Youhaiella tibetensis: one gene and its partners. Each later gene encodes a partner of the first gene's protein in a complex. Links are inferred from orthologs where the notes say so. Each region holds a gene or a part of one and is shown in the gene's direction. Other genes may lie near its edges.

What was found.
Region 2: the proteins of FNA67_RS11940 (region 1) and pnp are in contact, whole or in part, in a cryo-EM structure (PDB 9QH0), measured with the Escherichia coli proteins. The link is inferred for Youhaiella tibetensis from one-to-one orthologs.
Region 3: the proteins of FNA67_RS11940 (region 1) and eno are in contact, whole or in part, in a solved structure (PDB 2FYM), measured with the Escherichia coli proteins. The link is inferred for Youhaiella tibetensis from one-to-one orthologs.

Annotation. Positions count from the first base shown.
Region 1 is NZ_CP041690.1:2,474,484-2,481,219, forward strand. What follows is about bases 1-3,247. They hold FNA67_RS11940 (Rne/Rng family ribonuclease), read left to right. Parts: upstream 1-350; coding sequence 351-3,047; downstream 3,048-3,247. Other genes in these bases: FNA67_RS11945 (helix-turn-helix transcriptional regulator), read left to right, coding at 3,170-3,247. Also shown: more of FNA67_RS11945, read left to right, coding at 3,248-3,853; FNA67_RS11950 (VOC family protein), read left to right, coding at 3,929-4,297; FNA67_RS11955 (pyridoxal phosphate-dependent aminotransferase), read right to left, coding at 4,304-5,455; FNA67_RS11960 (DsbA family protein), read left to right, coding at 5,646-6,503; aroQ (type II 3-dehydroquinate dehydratase), read left to right, coding at 6,588-6,736. UniProt on the Escherichia coli protein: Endoribonuclease that plays a central role in RNA processing and decay. Required for the maturation of 5S and 16S rRNAs and the majority of tRNAs. Also involved in the degradation of most mRNAs.
Region 2 is NZ_CP041690.1:4,410,060-4,416,486, forward strand. Bases 2,137-5,074 are described here. They hold pnp (polyribonucleotide nucleotidyltransferase), read left to right. Parts: upstream 2,137-2,506; coding sequence 2,507-4,642; downstream 4,643-5,074. Other genes in these bases: rpsO (30S ribosomal protein S15), read left to right, coding at 2,137-2,166; FNA67_RS21670 (ArsR/SmtB family transcription factor), read left to right, coding at 4,742-5,074. Also shown: FNA67_RS21655 (sensor histidine kinase), read left to right, coding at 1-1,735; more of rpsO, read left to right, coding at 1,897-2,136; more of FNA67_RS21670, read left to right, coding at 5,075-5,089; FNA67_RS21675 (SRPBCC family protein), read left to right, coding at 5,086-5,559; FNA67_RS21680 (SRPBCC domain-containing protein), read left to right, coding at 5,578-6,066; FNA67_RS21685 (SRPBCC family protein), read left to right, coding at 6,141-6,427. UniProt on the Escherichia coli protein: Involved in mRNA degradation. Catalyzes the phosphorolysis of single-stranded polyribonucleotides processively in the 3'- to 5'-direction. Also involved, along with RNase II, in tRNA processing.
Region 3 is NZ_CP041690.1:2,242,481-2,248,926, reverse strand. The notes cover bases 2,439-5,395. They hold eno (phosphopyruvate hydratase), read left to right. Parts: upstream 2,439-3,256; coding sequence 3,257-4,534; downstream 4,535-5,395. Other genes in these bases: FNA67_RS10870 (low affinity iron permease family protein), read right to left, coding at 5,280-5,395; FNA67_RS10875 (nuclear transport factor 2 family protein), read right to left, coding at 4,590-5,204; FNA67_RS10885 (SRPBCC family protein), read left to right, coding at 2,632-3,129; FNA67_RS10890 (ArsR/SmtB family transcription factor), read left to right, coding at 2,439-2,635. Outside these bases: FNA67_RS10905 (ABC transporter permease), read right to left, coding at 1-351; FNA67_RS10900 (ABC transporter permease), read right to left, coding at 355-1,143; FNA67_RS10895 (ABC transporter ATP-binding protein), read right to left, coding at 1,152-2,150; more of FNA67_RS10890, read left to right, coding at 2,273-2,438; more of FNA67_RS10870, read right to left, coding at 5,396-5,699; FNA67_RS10865 (FtsB family cell division protein), read left to right, coding at 5,877-6,224; pdhA (pyruvate dehydrogenase (acetyl-transferring) E1 component subunit alpha), read left to right, coding at 6,347-6,446. UniProt on the Escherichia coli protein: Catalyzes the reversible conversion of 2-phosphoglycerate (2-PG) into phosphoenolpyruvate (PEP). It is essential for the degradation of carbohydrates via glycolysis.

The DNA of each region.
Region 1 (6,736 bases):
CTCCGGTGTCCCACTGAAAAAGCGGCGGCTTTTGCTTCACTTACCGAATTTCGGTTCCCAAGCGGACCGGACGGCGGCCGCGACCGGTGACAGGTCGAAGGCTTGCCCACTAGGAAGAGGTCAGATGGCCATAGGGCGGACAGCACGCGACGCAATCACCGACAACGGTTGCGCACTTGTCACGCCTCTCTTTTCGGCTTTGACCATCCGTCAAACCAGCGGTGCCAGACTCAATCCGATATTTGGCGCTACACCCCCAGAAGAACCATTCGCCTCGCACGGCGCTGCACGGAGGTTGCCGGCACGCCGGCCCTACGCTGTTGGCGCGCGAAGGCGCGGAGCTACACTTTATGCCAACCAAGAGAATGCTGGTGGATGCCATCCACCCGGAAGAAACGCGCGTTGTAGTCACTAGCGGAAATCGGCTCGAAGAGTTCGATTTCGAGTCTGCCCAGAGGCAGCAGCTGCGAGGCAATATCTACCTCGCCAAGGTTACCCGAGTGGAGCCGTCCCTGCAGGCGGCGTTCGTTGAATACGGCGGCAACCGTCACGGTTTCCTCGCCTTCAGCGAAATTCATCCCGACTACTACCAGATCCCCGTGGCCGACCGCGAAGCCCTGCTGCGCGACGAAGAGCACGACGACGACCACCACGACCACGAGCCCTCCGCCGCAGCCGCAGAGGCCGCCGCCGAGACGTCCATCAGCCTGCCTGCCGGTGTCAGCGAGCCTGACGCCGAGGCGGACACGCAGGACATGGAAGGCGCGCACAGCCACATCGAGGAAGCTCCCGTCTCCAACGAGCCGGTCGAGAGCGTCGGTGGCGGTGACACGGTCGAGGACGAGGTCCCCGAGCGCCGTCGCAGCAACAACGCGCGCAAGTACAAGATCCAGGAAGTGATCAAGCGCCGCCAGGTGATGCTGGTGCAGGTCGTCAAGGAAGAGCGCGGCAACAAGGGCGCGGCCCTGACCACCTATCTCTCGCTCGCCGGTCGCTACTCGGTGCTCATGCCCAATACCGCCCGTGGCGGCGGCATCTCGCGCAAGATCACCAACGCGGCCGACCGCAAGCGCCTCAAGGAAATCACCGCCGATCTCGACGTGCCCCAGGGCATGGGCGTGATCCTGCGCACGGCCGGCGCCTCGCGCACCAAGGCCGAGGTCAAGCGCGACTACGAATACCTGCTGCGGCTCTGGGAGAACGTGCGCAACCTGACGCTGCGCAGCCAGGCGCCGAGCCTGGTCTACGAGGAAGGCTCGCTCATCAAGCGGACCATCCGCGACCTCTACAACAAGGATATCGATGAAGTCTGGGTGGCGGGCGACAACGCCTACCGCGAAGCCAAGGACTTCATGCGCATGATCATGCCCTCGCACGCCAAGAACGTGCAGCAGTACAGGGACGACCAGCCGCTGTTCTCCAAGTACAACGTGGAGAACCAGCTCGACGCGATGTTCTCCCCGCAGGTGACCCTGCCCTCGGGCGGCTACCTGGTGATCAACCCGACCGAAGCCCTGGTTTCGATCGACGTGAACTCCGGTCGCGCCACCAAGGAACACAATATCGAGGACACCGCGCTCCAGACGAACCTGGAGGCGGCCGAGGAAATCGCCCGGCAACTGCGCCTGCGCGACCTGGCGGGCCTGATCGTGATCGACTTCATCGACATGATCGAGAACCGCTCCAACCGGGCGGTGGAGCGCAAGCTCAAGGATTGCCTCAAGAACGACCGAGCGCGCATCCAGGTCGGCCGCATCAGCCATTTCGGCCTGATGGAAATGAGCCGCCAGCGCATCCGCTTCGGCGTTGTCGAAAGCTCGACCCACAAGTGCCCGCTCTGCGAGGGCACGGGCCTCATCCGCTCGGTGGAAAGCGTGGCCCTGATGGTCATGCGCCACGTGGAAGACACCGTGCTGCGCCGCCCCGGCCAGTCGATCAATGTCCGCGTGCCGATGGACGTGGCGCTCTATATCCTCAACACCAAGCGCGACACGCTGACCGCGCTCGAGGAAAAGTATCGCCTCTCGATCACCATCACGGCCGACGCCAAGCTGACCGGCACCCAGTTCAATATCGAAAAGGGTGAAACGCGCGTCCATCACTACAGCGAGCAGACCGCGACCAACACCGACCATGTGCGCGTGGACACCGCCGCCATGGACGAGGTCATCGAGGACGAGGAAGTCGAAGAGACCGAAGGCGCCGAGGAAGAAGTCTCCGCCCGTTCCAGCGAGAACGGTGGCGAAGGCGACTCCCGCCGTCGTCGTCGCCGCCGCCGCCGTGGTGGCGAGCGCGGCGAGGGCGAGCGCCATGCCCAGCCCCAGCAGCGCCAGGCGCCCGAAAGCGACGCCGAAGGCGATGAGGACGAAGGCGACGAGGAAGCTGCCGGCGAAGAGGCCAATGCCTCCCAGCGCGACGAGAACGGCGAGCCGCGCAAGCGCCGCCGCCGCGGTCGCCGCGGTGGCCGTCGCAACCGTCGCGAGAACGGCGAGCAGTTCGAGAATGCCGAGAACGGCGAGGCTCCTGCGGCAGAGGCCGTAGCCGAGGCCGAGCCGGCTGAAGCCGCCGCCGAGGCACCGGTCGTGGAAGCAGTGGCCGAAGCCCCTGCCCCCGAGCCGGTGGTTGCCGAGGCCGAGGCCGCCACGCCCGCCGAGGAAGTGGTTGCCGAAAAGCCCAAGCGCACCCGCACCCGCAAGAAGGCCGCTCCGGCCGAGGAAGCCCCTGCCGCCGAGGCCGTTGCTCCCGCAGCGGAAGCTGTCGCCGAGGAGCCGGCTGCCGAGGCCAAGCCCAAGCGCACCCGGACGCGCAAGAAGGCGGCCGCCGCCGAGGAAGCCGTTGCCGCTCCCGCCGTGACCGAAACTGCGCCCGCAGCCGAGCCGGAAGGGGCCGCCGAAGCGCCGGCCGAACCGGAAAAGAAGAGCCGCAAGAAGGCCTTGCCGCCCGACGAGATCATCGTGAGCTCGACGTCGGCACCGGAAGCCCCCGCCGCCGAAGAGCAGCCCAAGAAGAAGGCCGGCTGGTGGCAGCGCGGTTTCCTGGGCAGCTGAAACGATAAAATTTGAATGAAAACGGGGCGGGATCACACGATCCCGCCCCGAACTTTTGGGCCAGGGATCGCCAGCGCGCACCAGCGTGTTATCGTCCCGACGAACATCGAGATCGCATCCCCTTGTCCCGCACCGAACGCCTGCTCGAACTGCTGCAAATCCTGCGCCGACACCGCAACCCGGTTCCCGGCCATGCCCTGGCGCAGGAACTTGGCATCTCGATGCGCACCTTCTATCGCGACATCGCCACGCTCCAGGCGCAGGGCGCCGACATTGAGGGCGAACCCGGCATGGGCTATGTAATGCGCCCTGGCTTCACCCTGCCCCCGCTGATGTTCTCGGTCGAAGAACTCGAGGCGCTGGTGCTCGGCTCGCGTTGGGTGGCGCGCCGCGCCGACGACCCGAGCCTGGGCTCGGCGGCCGCCAATGCCCTGGCCAAGATCGCCGCCGTGCTGCCGGGCGAACTGCGCCGCGAGGTCGAGGCCGCAACGCTGCTCGTGGGACCGCGCACCCAGCCGGTCGACCTGGTCGATGCCCGCCTGATCCGCGACGCCATCCGCCAGGAACACAAGCTGGCCATCACCTATGGCGAGACGGCCCGCACCATCTGGCCCTTCGCCATAGGCTTCTTCGACCATGTACGGATCGTGGTGGCCTGGTGCGAGTTGCGAAACGACTTCCGCCACTTCCGCACCGACCGCATCACCGCCATCAAGGCGGTGGACGAGCGCTATCCGCGCCGACGCGCCGCGCTGCTCAAGGAATGGCGCCAGACCCAGGGCATCCCGCCTGATAGCGGTCCGTGACCGTGCCGCCACTGCCGGAAACTGTCAGCGCCCGCCCCTAGGCTTCTCCCATCAACACGATGACGGAGAGAACAGATGTCCACCCTCGACTACATCCTTCTGGCGGTAAAGGACCCGCGCGAAAGCGCCAAGGTCTATGACCGCATCCTAGGCGTCTCGCCCGTGGAGAACTCGGAGACGTTCGTTCTCTATGTGCTGGCCAACGGCTTCAAGGTCGGCCTCTGGCAGGCAACTGAAATGGAACCCGCCCCCAAGCCAGCCGGCGGCAGCGAGCTCTCGTTCTCGCTGGCGGATAAGGCTTCTGTCACAAAGACTTACGATGACTGGAAGACTCTCGGCCTCAAGATCGAACAGACCCCGACCGAGATGGATTTCGGCTTCACCTTCGTCGCCAGCGATGCCGACGGGCACCGCCTGCGGCCCTTCGCGCCGAACCCGCGCTGAACCAGCTCAGCGCCCGATGAGGAACATCTGCATCCGCGCCAATGCCTCTTCGATCGTCTGGCGCGAGCCGGCATAGGAGAAACGCACGAAGCGGTTGCCGTTGACGCGATCGAAGTCGATGCCCGGCGTGGCGGCCACGGCCGCCACGTTGAGCAGTTCCTTGCTGAACGCCAGGGAATCGTTGGTGAAGCGCCCCACGTCGGCATAGGCATAGAAGGCCCCTTCGGCCACCTGCCCCGTGCCGAGCCCGAGGCTCGCCAGCCCATCGTTGAGCAGATGCCGGTTGGCGGCATAACGCGCCTTCTGCTCTTCCGAATAGTCGCGCTCGCCAAGGGCGACCGTAGCCGCCACCTGGCTCAGGGTGGGAGCCGAGATGAAGAAGTTCTGCTGGAGCATTTCTGCGCGACGCACCAAATCGTCCGGCAGCACCATCCAGCCGACGCGCCAGCCGGTCATGCAATAGTATTTGGAGAAGCTGTTGATGACGATGGCGTCGCGCGTCAGCTCGAGCGCGCTGACCGAGGGGCCCCGATAATCGAGCCCGTGATAGATCTCGTCGGAAATGAAACGCACACCCAGCCGGGCGCAGGCGGCAACGATCTCTGCCAACCCGGCCCGATCGACCGCGGCGCCGGTGGGGTTTGCGGGGCTGGCAAAGAGCAGTCCCTCGAAGGGTTCGGCCGCATGCGCCGCTTCGATATCGGCGGCGGTCAGGCGCCAGCCCGAAGAGGCGCTCACCGGGATTTCGACGGCGCGGAAGCCGAGGCCATCGAGCGTATTGAGATAGGCCGGATAGCCCGGCCGCGTCACCGCGATCTTCGCCCCCGGACGGAAGGCGGCATGGAAAGCCAGGATGAAGCCGGCCGACGAGCCCATCGTTACCATGATGGATTGAGGATCAGCGCTAACCCCATGCTGGGACTCGTAATAGTGCACCAGCGCTTCGCGCAACTCGATCAATCCTTTGGAGGCCGTATAGCGTTGCGGCTGCGGCAAGGCGGCGCGCACGGCCTCGAGCACGCGGGGCGCCGGCGGCGCGGCGGGTTCGCCCACTTCGAGATGACACACGGTGCGCCCCTTGGCCTCGATCTCCTGGGCGAGGGTCACCATCTCCATGGCGTGGAAGGGCTTGAGGCCGATATCAGGTGCGGTGGTCATGGGCTTATCCGTTTGAGCCCCCGGTCTGCCTGAGGATTGCAGCCGGATCAAGCGTCCGGATCGCCGCGCGCCCACAACCGGACGGCTCAACAAGAGTTGATTGCTTCCGTGCGGGCGCGAATGCGCGCGGGTGCCCGCGCGTCGACAAACCTGCTATCTGTCGGCTCGCTTACGATTCACGGAGTTGTCCATGTCCCGCCTGACCATCGCTCTCGTTGCCCTAGCCGGCATTCTGGCAGGTGGACTGGCGGTGTCGCTTTACAAGCAACCCCAGGCGCTCGATACCGCCCAGGTGCGCTCGGTGGTCGAGGACGTGCTCAAGGAGCGCGCCGACGCCGCGCCGGTTCCGGTCGAGACGGCAGCGATCGACCAGGACAAGCTTAACCCGATGATCGAGAGCTACCTGCTCGGCAATCCGCGAATCCTCCAGCGCGTCTCGGAGGCATTGGACACCCAGCTCCGCGCCGAACAGCGCGACAAGGCCAAGAGCCTGATCGCCCAGATGAGCGACGCCATCTACAACGACCCGGACCACGTGGTCCTGGGCAACCCCAATGGCGACGTCACGCTGGTCGAGATGTTCGACTACAATTGCGGCTACTGCCGCAACGCCCTGCCCGACCTGGCGACGCTCCTGGCGGAAGATCCCAACCTCAAGGTGATCCTCAAGGAATTCCCCATCCTCTCCAAGGAATCGGTGGATGCGGCGCGCGTGGCGGTGCTGGTGGGCAAGGACAAGGACGTGGACTACTGGACTTTCCACCAGGCCCTCTTCACCTCGCGCGGCAAGGTGACCGCCGAAACGGCGCTCGACGAGGCGCAGAAGCTGGGCATGAGCAAGGTCGACCTCGCCCTCAAAATGGGCAGCGAGGAAGTGAGCACGGCCATCGAGAATACCTATCGGCTGGCCAAGGCGCTCAACATCACCGGCACCCCGACCTACATCATCGGCAACGAGCTGATCCCGGGCGCCATCGGGCTGGACGAGCTGCGCGGACGCATCTCCAACGTGCGCGCGTGCGGTGAGACGGTGTGCACGAGCGGCTGAAGCCCCTAGTGGCTTTGCGTTTTCCGTGCATTTCGTATAGTGCAGCTTGCGTCAGCACGGGCGACAAGGCAAAACCCGAAGATCATGGCCAAACGCATACTCGTCCTCAACGGGCCGAACCTTAATCTCCTGGGCACCCGTGAGCCGGGCACCTATGGTTCGCAGACCCTCGCCGATATCGAAAAGCTCTGCAAGGAAGACGCCAATTCCCTGGGGCTGAAGCTGGATTTCCG
Region 2 (6,427 bases), 1.9 Mb from region 1 along the record:
GGTTCTGCCGGCCCTGCGGAAAAAGGGCGATCCCAAGCCGCTACCCATCGCCGCTTACCTTTTCATACTTGCCTTCATAACCCTGGCGCCGGCCTTCATCTTTTCGGCCATCCTCCTCCAGCGCAACAACGACGCGCAGGGCGAGGTGGTGCGCGCTCTGACCCTGGCCACCAGCCAGGCCGTGGCGCAGGCGATCGACCGGCAGGTCGAATCGATGACCACCACCCTCAAGGTTCTCGCCACCAACCCGGCGCTGGCCAATGGCGACTATGCCGGGGTGCATGCGCGCGCGGTCGAGGCCCTGGCCGGCACCGGCTCCTACCTGGTGGTGCTCGATCCGAGCTTCCAGCAATTGCTCAATACCCGCCAGCCGTTCGGGACGCCCTTGCCCAAGACCGCCAATCCGCGCGCCGCCGCCGAAGCGCTCGCCACCGATGCGCCGGTCGTCTCCAACGTCTTCGTGGGCGCCAATTCGCGCGACTGGGTCTTCAACGTCCTGCTGCGCTACCAGCTGCGCGATGGCAGTTACCTCGCCCTGGCGCTCAACGAAGTCTCCCAGAACCTCGCTTCCGCCCTCCAGTCCCGGCAATTGCCCGATGGCTGGAACATCGCCGTGGTCGATGAGGACAACCGCGTCCTTGCCGCCTCGGACGCTTCCGAACTTTCCCCAGGCGACCCGTTCCTCCAGGCCGAGGACGGCCAGTTCGGCCAGAACGGGCGCTGGACCGACGAGGTCGTGGCGGGCCAGCAATTCGTGACCGTCGCCGCCGAACCCACGGCTGCCTCCTGGCGCGTTGTCGCCTGGGCCCCGCGCCAGGTCATCGAGAAGCCGCTCAACGAGGCCGTGCTCTCCCTGGTGCTGGGCGGGCTGATGCTGGCCGCGCTCATCGTTGCGCTGGTGGTCTGGATTTCCCAGCAGATCAACCGGTCCGTCCGGGGCCTCGCCGACGATGCCAAGCGGCTCGGTGCCGGCCAGGACGTGGCGGCGCGCAACTACCCGGTCGCCGAGATCGCCCAGGTCTCCGATGCCATTGGCGATGCCTCGCGCCGCCGCCGCAAGGCCGAGAGCGAGGTGCGCTTCCTCATGCGCGAGTTGGCCCACCGCTCCAAGAACCAGATGACGGTGATCGCCGCCATGGCCAAGCAGACGGCGCGCAACGCCACCTCGGTCAGCCAGTTCGTGACCAGCTTCGAGCGCCGTATCTTCGGTCTCGCCCGCTCCACGGACCTGCTGCTTGCCTCGGGCATGACCGGCGTCGATCTCAAGGACATCCTGACCGGCCAGATCGAGCCCTTCCGGCCCCAGGACCCGGCCCGCGTCTCCATCGAAGGCCCGCCCCTCATGCTCAACACCCAGGCCTCCCAGATCGTGGGCATGGCCGCCCACGAGCTGGCCACCAACGCCGTCAAGTACGGGGCCTTCGCTGAGGAGACCGGCAGGCTCGAGGTCAGCTGGCGCATCCTGGGCGACGCGGTGGACCTGGTCTGGCGCGAGCACGTGACCACCAAGCGCCGCCGCTCGGCGCGCACCGGCTTCGGCACCACCGTGCTCAACTCCATGGTCGGCGGTTCCCTGGGCGCCGACGTCACCCGCACGCTCCATCGCGACGGCATCGAATGGCGCTTCGTCATTCCGCTCGAGGCCCTCAACCCCAACCGGCGCCCCGACGAGCCTCTGGCCCCCAAGCGCGAAGAGGCCGAGCCGGCCGAGGCGCTCGAGCCGCCCGGCGACTGAGCTTCAAAGAGATTTGGCTGGTATTGGGGCCCCTTTTCCCCTATATGGCCGGCAAGCGGCAGAGTGCCTGAGGGCACCCTGTCCGTCCTGTAGCGGCTCCTCCTGGACGACATCCCGGAAGCGAGCGTCCCAAATCCTCTTAACTTTGAAGGGATAACCCGATGTCGATCACTGCCGAGCGCAAGGCCGCTCTGATCAAGGAATATGCGACCAAGAAGGACGACACCGGTTCGCCCGAAGTCCAGGTCGCCATCCTCTCCGAGCGCATTGCCAACCTCACCGAACACTTCAAGACCCACGGCAAGGACAACCATTCCCGCCGCGGTCTGCTCAAGCTTGTTTCGCTCCGTCGCCGTCTGCTCGACTACGTCAAGAACGTCGATGAAGCCCGTTACAAGAGCCTGATCGAACGGCTCGGTCTGCGCCGCTAAGCTGCGGTGCGCTAAACTTTGGCATGGGGGTCCGCTCCCATGCCGTTCCCGCCCCACGTTTCGGGCGGGCCATGCGTAGTCCGGTATTTGACGGAGCATGGCAGGATTATCGGCCGCTTACACGTCACCGCAGGTGAGCTGCTCATTGTCTTGTCCATGTTCCGCCAGGACAAAGCGGAAGCGTCAGGGCCCATATGGGCGGCGCCTTCCGGCCGGAGCGGAAACGAGTGCCTGGGGCCGGCTCTGCACATGGGGTGCGTCCGGCAAGGCACACCGGATATGTCCCTCGCGGTCCTACGCACCGCGCCTAACGGGAATCCGGCACAAGGAAAGACAACACATGTTCTTCAATACCCACAAAGTGGAACTCAACTGGGGTGGTCAGCCGCTGACGCTCGAGACGGGCAAGGTTGCCCGCCAGGCCGATGGCGCGGTGGTCGCAACCCTGGGTGAGACCGTGGTGCTGGCCACCGTCGTGTCGGCCAAGTCGGCCAAGCCGGGCCAGGACTTCTTCCCGCTGACGGTCAACTACCAGGAAAAATACTTCGCCGCCGGCAAGATCCCGGGTGGCTATTTCAAGCGCGAAGGTCGCCCGACCGAAGCCGAGACGCTGACCTCGCGCCTCATCGACCGTCCGATCCGCCCGCTCTTCCCCGATGGCTACAAGAACGAGACCCAGGTCATCGTCACCGTTCTCCAGCATGACATGGAGAACGCACCGGACGTGCTGGCCATGGTCGCCGCCTCGGCCGCCCTCACCATTTCCGGCGTGCCCTTCATGGGCCCGATCGGCGCCGCCCGCGTCGGCTATATCGATGGCGAGTACGTGCTCAACACCCCCATCGACAAGCGCGTCGATTCCAAGCTCGACCTCGTCATGGCCGGCACTGCCGACGCCGTGCTGATGGTTGAATCGGAAGCCCAGGAACTCTCCGAAGAGGTGATGCTCGGCGCCGTCATGTTCGGCCATGAAGCGTCCCGCAAGGTCATCGAAGCCATCATCAAGCTGGCCGAGCAGGCTGCCAAGGATCCGCGCGACTTCGTGGCTCCCGATTACTCGGCGCTCGAAAAGGACGTCCTCGCCGTTGCCGAGTCCGACCTGCGTGCCGCCTACCAGATCACCAAGAAGGAAGATCGCTACGCCGCGGTCGACGCCGCCAAGGCCAAGGTCAAGGAACACTTTGCCCAGGCCATCGAGGACGGCACCGTTTCGGCCGAGGCTCTCGGCGAGGTCATCCACAACCTCCAGGCCAAGATCGTCCGCTGGAACATCCTGGATACCGGCAAGCGCATCGACGGTCGTGACCTCGTCACCGTCCGCCCGATCGTGGCCGAAGTCGGCATCCTGCCGCGCACGCACGGCTCGGCCCTCTTCACCCGTGGTGAAACCCAGGCCCTGGTCGTTGCGACCCTGGGCACGGGCGATGACGAGCAGTTCGTGGACAGCCTCGAAGGCACCGACAAGGTGAACTTCATGCTGCACTACAACTTCCCGCCCTATTCGGTCGGCGAGACCGGCCGCATGGGTTCGCCCGGCCGCCGCGAAATCGGCCACGGCAAGCTTGCCTGGCGCGCGATCAACCCGATCCGCCCGAAGGCCGAAGAGTTCCCGTACACGATCCGCGTTGTCTCCGAGATCACCGAGTCCAACGGCTCCTCTTCGATGGCCACCGTCTGCGGCACCTCGCTGGCGCTGATGGATGCGGGCGTTCCCATGAAGAAGCCGGTCGCCGGTATCGCCATGGGGCTCATCCTCGAGGGCGAGCGCTATGCAGTGCTCTCGGACATCCTGGGTGACGAAGATCACCTGGGCGACATGGACTTCAAGGTTGCCGGGACCGCCGACGGCGTCACCTCGCTCCAGATGGACATCAAGATCGCCGGCATCACCGAGGAGATCATGAAGGTCGCCCTCGGTCAGGCCAAGGGCGGTCGCGAGCACATCCTGGGCGAGATGGCCAAGGCCATCACCTCCAGCCGCGACAGCGTGGGCGAATTCGCCCCGCGCATCGAGTCGATCACCATCCCGACCGACAAGATCCGTGAAGTCATCGGTTCGGGCGGCAAGGTCATCCGCGAGATCGTCGAGAAGACCGGCGCCAAGGTCGACATCAACGACGACGGCACCGTCAAGGTCTCGTCCTCGGACGGCAAGGCGATCGACGCGGCGATCAAGTGGATCCGCTCGATCACCGACGAGCCCGAAGTCGGCCACATCTACCAGGGCACCGTGGTCAAGACCGCCGATTTCGGCGCGTTCGTGAACTTCTTCGGCGCCAAGGACGGCCTCGTGCACATCTCCCAGCTTGCCGACCAGCGCGTTGCCAAGACCACCGACGTGGTCAAGGAAGGCGACAAGGTCTGGGTCAAGCTCCTCGGCTTTGACGAGCGCGGCAAGGTTCGCCTTTCCATGAAGGTCGTCGACCAGGCGACCGGCAAGGAAATCGCCAAGGAAGAGACCCCGGCCGCCGAATAAGGCTGAGCCAGTCAACAAGATGGGGCCCGGATCGGCAGCGATCCGGGCCCTTTGCTTTGTCCGCTTGACTCTTCGCCATGCCGGACGATACTTAAGTGCATGCTTAACCAAGATCCATCCCTCGACCTCATGTTCCAGGCGCTCGCCGATCCGACCCGGCGCAGCATGGTCGAGCGGCTGAGCCGCGGCCCGGCCTCGGTGAGCGAACTGGCCAAGCCGCTGCCGATCTCGCTGCCCGCCGTCGTCCAGCACCTCCAGGTGCTCGAGCAGAGCGGGTTGGTCAGAAGCGAAAAGGTCGGGCGCGTGCGCACCTGCACCCTCGATTCAGGCGCACTGAGCCTCGCCGAGCAATGGATCAACGACCGGCGCACGCAATGGGTGCGACGCCTCGACCGGCTGGGCGATTTCCTTGCCGCCAATCCCGAAGATGACGGAGAGCGATCATGACGACCCGTTCGGTCACCCACGCGACCTTCACCCTGCGCCGCACCTATCCGGTTCCCGCCCGCCGCGTCTTTGCCGCCTTCGCCGATCCAAAGCGCAAGGCCGCCTGGTTCAACGGGCCGGAGGAATGGGGCCCGGACGAGCACAGCTTCGATTTCCGCGTCGGAGGCCGCGAGACGAGCCGGGGCGGCCCGCCGGGCGGGGTGGTCCACACCTTCAACGCCATCTACCACGACATCGTCGAGAACGAGCGCATCATCTACAGCTACGACATGCACTTGGACGATACGCGCATCTCGGTCTCCGTCGCAACGCTCGAGCTGCGCCCCAAGGATGGCGGCACCGAACTCGTCCTCACCGAGCAGGGCGCGTTCCTCGATGGCTTCGATGACGCCGGCGGCCGCGAACAGGGTACCCGCGATCTTCTCGACACGCTGGGCGATTTCCTAGCCCGCGAAGCCGCCGACGCCTGAACCGGGGTGGGGACGGCCATGCTCCCCACTCTGCCCCATCACGCCCCTGACCGGCCGCGACCGTCCCTCACCCGGTCGAGCTTCCTCCTCGAACGCGACTTCCCGGCCCCCGCCGCAATAGTCTTCGCCGCCTGGTCCTCCCCCGCATGCAAGGCTCGCTGGTTCTCGATCGAGAGCCAGCATCGCTGCCTCGATTTCCGCGTCGGCGGGCGTGAGTTCCTCTATGGCCGCTCCTCGTGCGGACGGCGCTTCACCTACGAGGCCGTCTATCGCGAGATCGTGCCCGACACGCGCATCGTCTTCAGTTACGACATCCGCATAGAAGGCCGCCACGGCTCCTCTTCCCTCGCCAGTCTTGAGATCTCCCCTCGTGGCGAGGCTTGCGCCATCCGCTATTGCGAGCAAGGCATCTTTCTCGATGGCCTCGACAGTCCGCGCGGCCGCTTCAATGGTGCCACGCTGCGCCTCGCCCGTCTCGATGGCCTGTTCCGCGAGAAAATCACTTAAGCACAAACTTAAGCATTGACTCTTTCCGCTTCGCGTAGATACTTAAGTTATCGCTTAACAATGAGGACGGCCAAATGACCGAACGCTCCATCGCCTACGGCACTTTCGTGATCGAACGCACCCTGCCGGTGCCGCCCGCACGGGTCTTCGCGGCCTGGGCCGACGTCCAGCAGAAGACCAAGTGGTTCGGCGCGCCGGGGGGCGACAACATGCCCAAACAATTCGAGTTCCGGGTTGGCGGGCGCGAGTTCAGCGAAGGCCAGGTGGGCGATACCACCTTCACCTTCGACGTCCTCTATCAGGACATCGTCGAGAACGAGCGCATCATCTATACCTACGACATGACCATGAACGGAGCCCG
Region 3 (6,446 bases), 230 kb from region 1 along the record:
GAGGCCAGCGAAGGCGAGATAAGCCCAGGGGCTGAACGGCTTGACCAGCAGCGCCTCGAAGGTGCCGTTGCGGACTAGGTTCTGCATCTCGCGGAACTGGGTGAAGCTGAACGAGGCGCCCAGCGCATAGGCGAGCAACTGGAAGCTCAGCAGCAGGGCCAGCTCGGACCAATTCCAGCCTCCCAGGTTGCCGAAGCGCAGTAGCAGGATCCAGATGCCGGCGTAAGCCGCGCCGTAATTGATGATCTGCGCAATCCTGTCGAGGATGAAGGCGCCGCGATACTCCATCTGCGACTTGACGAAGAGTTTGACCAGGAAAGGCAGGACCTGTGGGGCAGTGCGCAGGCTCATAGGTTACCCTCCCTGGACCGTTATGCGCCGGGAGGCGCGATGCCAGAGGGCGGCGACGCCGAGCGTCGCGGCGAGCGTCCACAGAAGGCCATAGCCGAAATGGATCACGGTATCGGCCACCCCGAGCTTTCCGAGATAAACGGCCGCCGGGTAGTAGCCGACCCAGGCAAAGGGCAGGTGCAGGGCGATGGTGTCGAAGCCGGGCGGGAAGAACCAGAGCGGAATGAACATGCCCGAGAGCAGGATCATGAAGGCGCGGAATACCCAATCGAGCGAGAACGCCGTCATGAGCCAGAACGCCATAAGCCCGCAGATCGCCGACATCAGGAACAACAGCACGAAGGACTGAATCCAGAAAAGCACGAAGAACGCGGCGTGAAAAATGCTGGCCGGAGGGGAAAGGCCGTAGACCAGCGCGGTGACCACAGCCGTCGGCAGCACGATGGTGATGAGCGCGAAGAGCATCTTTCCGCCTTCCACCGAGAACAGGTAGAGCGGGTAGCGCAATGGCTTGAGCAGGAACACGGCGACGTCGCCCGTGCGGATCGAGTCTCCGATACCGTAGAGAAGTTCGCGATTGTCCCAGGCGGCAAAGAGCGAGCCGGCGACCACTGAATAGGTGATCATGTCGGGCAGGGTGATGCCCGCCACGCTTTGGACGCCGGTGAACACCGCCATCCAGATCGCGATCTTGACGAAGATGAGCAGCAGTTCGCCGAAGATGGTTGCCCACACTTCACCCCGGTAAGCGAGGCGGGTCTGGAAGGCGCTCGATGCAAAGGCCAGGTACATGGCGCGCCTCAGGCCGAAACGATGGCGGGACGGCGCTGGTAGAAGGTGCGGATGACCTCCTCGATGCCGGGTTCTTCGATTTCGACGTCGCGCAGGTCGTGGCCGGTGCCCAGTTCTGCGAGGAGGTCGAGGAGCGATGCCGCCTCGTTGTCGACCAGGAAGTGCTTGCGCAGGCCCTCGTCGCTGGTCAGGCTGGCGGAGGGCAGGGCGATGGGACCAGGATCGGAGCCGAATTCGAGCGTCAGGCGGCGCTTGGCGCCCAGAGAGGCCCGCAGGCGCCCCAACTCGCCGTCGAACAGCAGCTTGCCGTCATCGACCATGATCAGGCGCGGGCAGATTTCCTCGATGTCCTGCAGGTCGTGGGTGGTCAGGATGATGGTGACGCCGCGCTCGCGGTTCACCTGCGCCAGGAACTTGCGCACGGCATCCTTGGCGACGACGTCCAGCCCGATCGTGGGTTCGTCCAGGAACAGCACCTTGGGGTCATGGAGCAGCGCCATGACGACTTCGGCGCGCATGCGCTGGCCCAGGCTGAGCTGGCGGACGGCACGGTCGAGAAACGGCGCCAGTCCAAGCATGGCACTGAGGTGCTTGAGGTTCTCCTCGAAGCGAGCCTCGGCGATGTCGTAGATGCGGCGGTGGAGCTGGAAGGAATCGATGACGGGCAGGTCCCACCAGAGCTGGCTGCGCTGCCCGAAGACCACGCCAATCTCCCAGGCGTTGGTCATGCGCTGTTCATGCGGGGTGCGGCCGAGCACCGAAACCGAGCCAGTGGTCGGGACCAGGATGCCTGTCATCATCTTGATCATGGTGGACTTGCCGGCCCCATTGGGCCCCAGATAGCCCACCGCTTCGCCCGCATCGATGGAGAATGAGACGTCGTTCACCGCCACGACCTCGGTGTAGTCGTGCGTGAAAAGGCTCTTGATGGCGCCCGAAATGCCAGGGAAACGCTTGTGTTGCCGGAACCGCTTGCTGACGGCCTGCGTCTGGATGATTGGTGCCATGATTTCCCCCGGGGATCGAAATCTAGACGATTCCGCGCCCGTGTCACGCCAACCGCTCCGTGTTGACCTTTCTCACGAACTTGCGTATTTACGCAAACACGTAATTAGCAAGTTGAGCAAATATGCAGGACGCCCTTAGCGCCACCTTCGCCGCCCTTGCAGATCCGACGCGACGCGCAATGCTGGCGCGGCTTTCGCAAGGTCCTGCGACGGTCAACGAACTGGCCGAACCCTTTCCAATCAGCCTCCCGACCGTGTCGCGCCATCTCAAGGTGCTTGAGGAAGCGGGGCTCGTCGTCAAGGAGCGCGCGGCCCAGTACCGGCCTTGCCGCCTCGAGGCGGCCCCGCTGGAAGCGGCGGACGAGTGGCTGGGGCAATATCGTGCCTTCTTCAGCGAGCGCTTCGATCGCCTCGACGAGAAGGTCAGGCAGATCATGGCAGCCCGGTCTGCCGCAAAAGGATCAACAGGAGGAGACGAGAAATGACCCCAAGCTATGCCCTTGGACGAGGGATCGAATTGCGCCGCACGTTCGATGCGCCGCCCGAAGTCGTGTTCGACGCCTGGACCGACGCGGGCCTCCTGGATTGGTTCTTCAACCCGGGCATGCCGGTTTCCGAGCCGATTTCGGTCGACCTGCGGGTAGGGGGTGCGTGGCGCCAGCACATGGTGGTCAATGCCGACACCCAGTACATGACCGGCGGCATCTATCGCGAGATCGTGCCGGCTCGGAAACTGGTCTTCACCTGGGGCGCGGTCGGTGGTTGGCCCAGCCTCGATCCAGGGAACATCGATGACGCGCCGCTCGTCACGATCCTTTTCGAGCCTCGCGGGGAGCAAACCGAGATGATCTTCCGGCTGCAGCTTGCCGATCACCTGAGCGAAGACAAGACCAGGGAATGGCTGGAGATGGGCATGGGCGAGGGCTGGGGCATGACCATCGATCGGCTCGTCGCCCAGCTGCGCAGCGAAGCGGCCTGATCGCCTCGGGAACTGCATCGATTTCGCGGGCGCGGCAGGTATTTTTGCCGTGCCCTCTTTTAACTGTCACAAAGCTTCAATATGAGGGGCCGAACAAGGGCAAACCTAGCGTTGGAAGGGACTTTTCATGTCTGGCATCATCGACGTCGTCGCGCGGCAGATCTTCGACAGCCGCGGCAATCCTACCGTGGAAGTCGACGTGGTTCTGGACGATGGAAGTTTCGGGCGAGCGGCGGTTCCCTCGGGCGCTTCGACCGGCGCGCATGAAGCTGTGGAGCTGCGTGACGGCGGCCCGGCGTTCCTGGGCAAGGGCGTCACCAAGGCGGTCGATAACGTCAACACCATCATCGCCGATGAGATCGAGGGCATGGATGCTCTCGACCAGATCGCGCTGGACCAGGCGCTGATCGAACTCGACGGCACCCCCAACAAGTCCAAGCTCGGCGCCAACGCCATCCTGGGCGTGTCCCTCGCCGTTGCCAAGGCGGCGGCCGAGTCCTCCATGCTGCCCTTCTACCGCTATATCGGCGGGCCGAACGCGCACGTGCTGCCGGTTCCGATGATGAACATCATCAACGGTGGCGCCCATGCCGACAATCCGATCGACATGCAGGAATTCATGATCATGCCGGTGGGCGCCGAAAGCATCGCCCATGCCGTGCAGATCGGCTCGGAAATCTTCCATACCCTCAAGAAGGGCCTGGCGGCCGAAGGGCACAACACCAATGTGGGCGACGAAGGCGGTTTCGCGCCGAACCTTAAGTCCGCCGAGGAAGCCCTCAGCTACATCGTCAAGTCGATCGAGAAGGCCGGCTACAAGCCCGGCGAGGACGTGTTCCTGGGTCTCGATTGCGCTTCGACCGAATATTACAAGAACGGCAAGTACGAGATGGCCGGCGAAGGCAAGTCGCTGACCTCGCTCGAGAACGTCAAGTTCCTCGAGGGCCTGGTGTCGCGCTTCCCGATCATTTCCATCGAAGACGGCATGGCCGAGGACGACTGGGAGGGCTGGAAGGCCCTGACCGAGACCTTGGGCAAGAAGGTCCAGCTCGTGGGCGACGATCTTTTCGTCACCAACACCGAGCGCCTCAAGTCCGGCATCAAGATGGGCGTGGCCAATTCCATCCTGGTCAAGGTCAACCAGATCGGTTCGCTTTCGGAAACGCTCGACGCCGTGGATACCGCGCACCGCGCCGGCTACACGTCCGTGATGTCGCACCGCTCCGGCGAGACCGAGGATTCGACGATTGCCGATCTCGCGGTCGCCCTCAATTGCGGTCAGATCAAGACAGGGTCGCTCTCGCGCTCGGACCGGCTGGCCAAGTACAACCAGCTCATCCGCATCGAGGAAATGCTGGGCAACGCCGCCGTCTATGCGGGCCGCAGCGTCCTCAAGAACCAGTAAGACGCTCGCGTCAAATCGCACCATCCGGAAGGGGCCGCTCGCGGCCCCTTTTTCGTTAGTGCCCAGTCCACCTGTGTGGCTTTCCTCCAAGCCAGTTGGAACCGGACACATAGAGGGCCTCGACCTCCGGGCCGTCGAGCCCCGGCATGTCCCGCTTGACGGTGTAGCCGACGCGCGTTTGCAGATAGGCCAGGTGCCGATAGCCGACAGGAAAGAGGGCGAGGAGGTCACCAGACAGGCGCAGGGTTGCCGCAGGATCGACAGGATCCATACGGTCCTTCTCATAGATCGGCTGGCGCAGCACGAGACCCCAGCGCGCATCGCGCCGCTCGAAGAAATCGTAGAACCGGCCGGTGCAAACGACGTCCACCTCGACGTCATCCACCAGGGCGCGCTGGGAGATGGTCATCTTGGTCTGCGCGATGGCCCGGTCCCCGGCGAGGTCGATCGTGGAGCCGCCCAGAAAGTGGAGGATACGCACACCGTTGTCGTATCCGGACTGGCTTACCTGGATGAACTCTTCAGCCGATCCCTGGAACCATGTGGCCATCATGCGGCCGTCGGAGTGCCAGACCTGCCGGAAGCGATCCCAGAGGCGTGCGTCGCGGAAGATCGCCCAATCCTCGACCAACTGGCGGATAACCAGGCGCGTTTCGAAATCCCGATCCAATTGCTCACCGGACAGCTCGAAGGACGAGGTGACTATACGTCGGGCTCCCAATCCGAGCCAGCCTGTGGCGTCAAGCTAGTTGGCGGTAGCCCGCTTGGATCGCGTCCGAGCCTTTGTCCTGGGCTTCGGGGCGTCGGCCTTGACCTTCTGGCTGTCGCAAAGATCGCGCAACTGCCGGATCTCCTCGTCGGTGAGCTTTTCTGCTCCTATGAACCGGTTCTCGGCCTTGCTGGCCGCCAGGATGAGTTCATCGAGTTTTAGCTGCAGCGCCAGGCCGTCCCGGTTCTGCGAGCTCTGCAGCACGAACACCATCAGGAAGGTGATGATCGTTGTTCCGGTGTTGATCACCAGTTGCCAGGTCTCCGAATAGCCGAAAATCGGCCCGCTGACGGCCCACACCACGACGAGCGCAACGGCGAGGGCAAAGGTGATGGGCTGACCTGTCGCCTTGGAGACGGCGTGCGACATGCGATTGAATAGATCCTTGATGGCCATGGCGTTCCTCTCGGTTGGTGTCACAACCGACAAGCCCACCGGAGCGTTCCCGTGCTGATCGCATGCCCCTAAACCCGGTCTTAACCCTGTCCGGGGCAAAGTGCGAACGTCCTCCATCATGCACTGCGCACCATGCCCACCCGTCTCAAACGCCCTCCATTCTGGCGCCCGCTCGCGATGACCGCCGCCCTTGTCGGGTTCCAGGGCTATCTCGGCTACAGCGCGCTCAACGGCCAGTTCGGAACGTTGAGCCAGGAGCAGATGAAGGCCGATATCGAGGAACTCAAGGCGCAATCGTCCGTTCTTCAGGCCGAGATCGATTCCTACCGCCACCGGGCCAGCCTTTTCGACCCCGCACGGCTCGATCCGGACATCCTCACCGAGCAGGCGAGGGCGATGCTGAGCATGGCCCGTCCCGAAGACGTGGTGGTGATGGTTGATCCTAACGGTAAACCGATTGCCGGTTCATCGCCCGGATTAGCTGAACGGCAGTTAACCGACATTATTGAAGACGGCATAGACTGATAGCACGTTTTCTTCGCGTAAAACTTCGCTTGGTACCTGCGACACTCTTGCGCTATTCTCCCCGCCTGTGGCCTTATGGGCCAAACTGACTGCGGCACCCCTTATTATTCGGAGCATAGCCCATGGCGCGTAAGGCGACGGCGGCCCCCAAGGCCCAAACCAATGTCCCTGAACTGACCAAGGAACAGGAACTCTCCGCCTACCGCGACATGCTTCTGATCC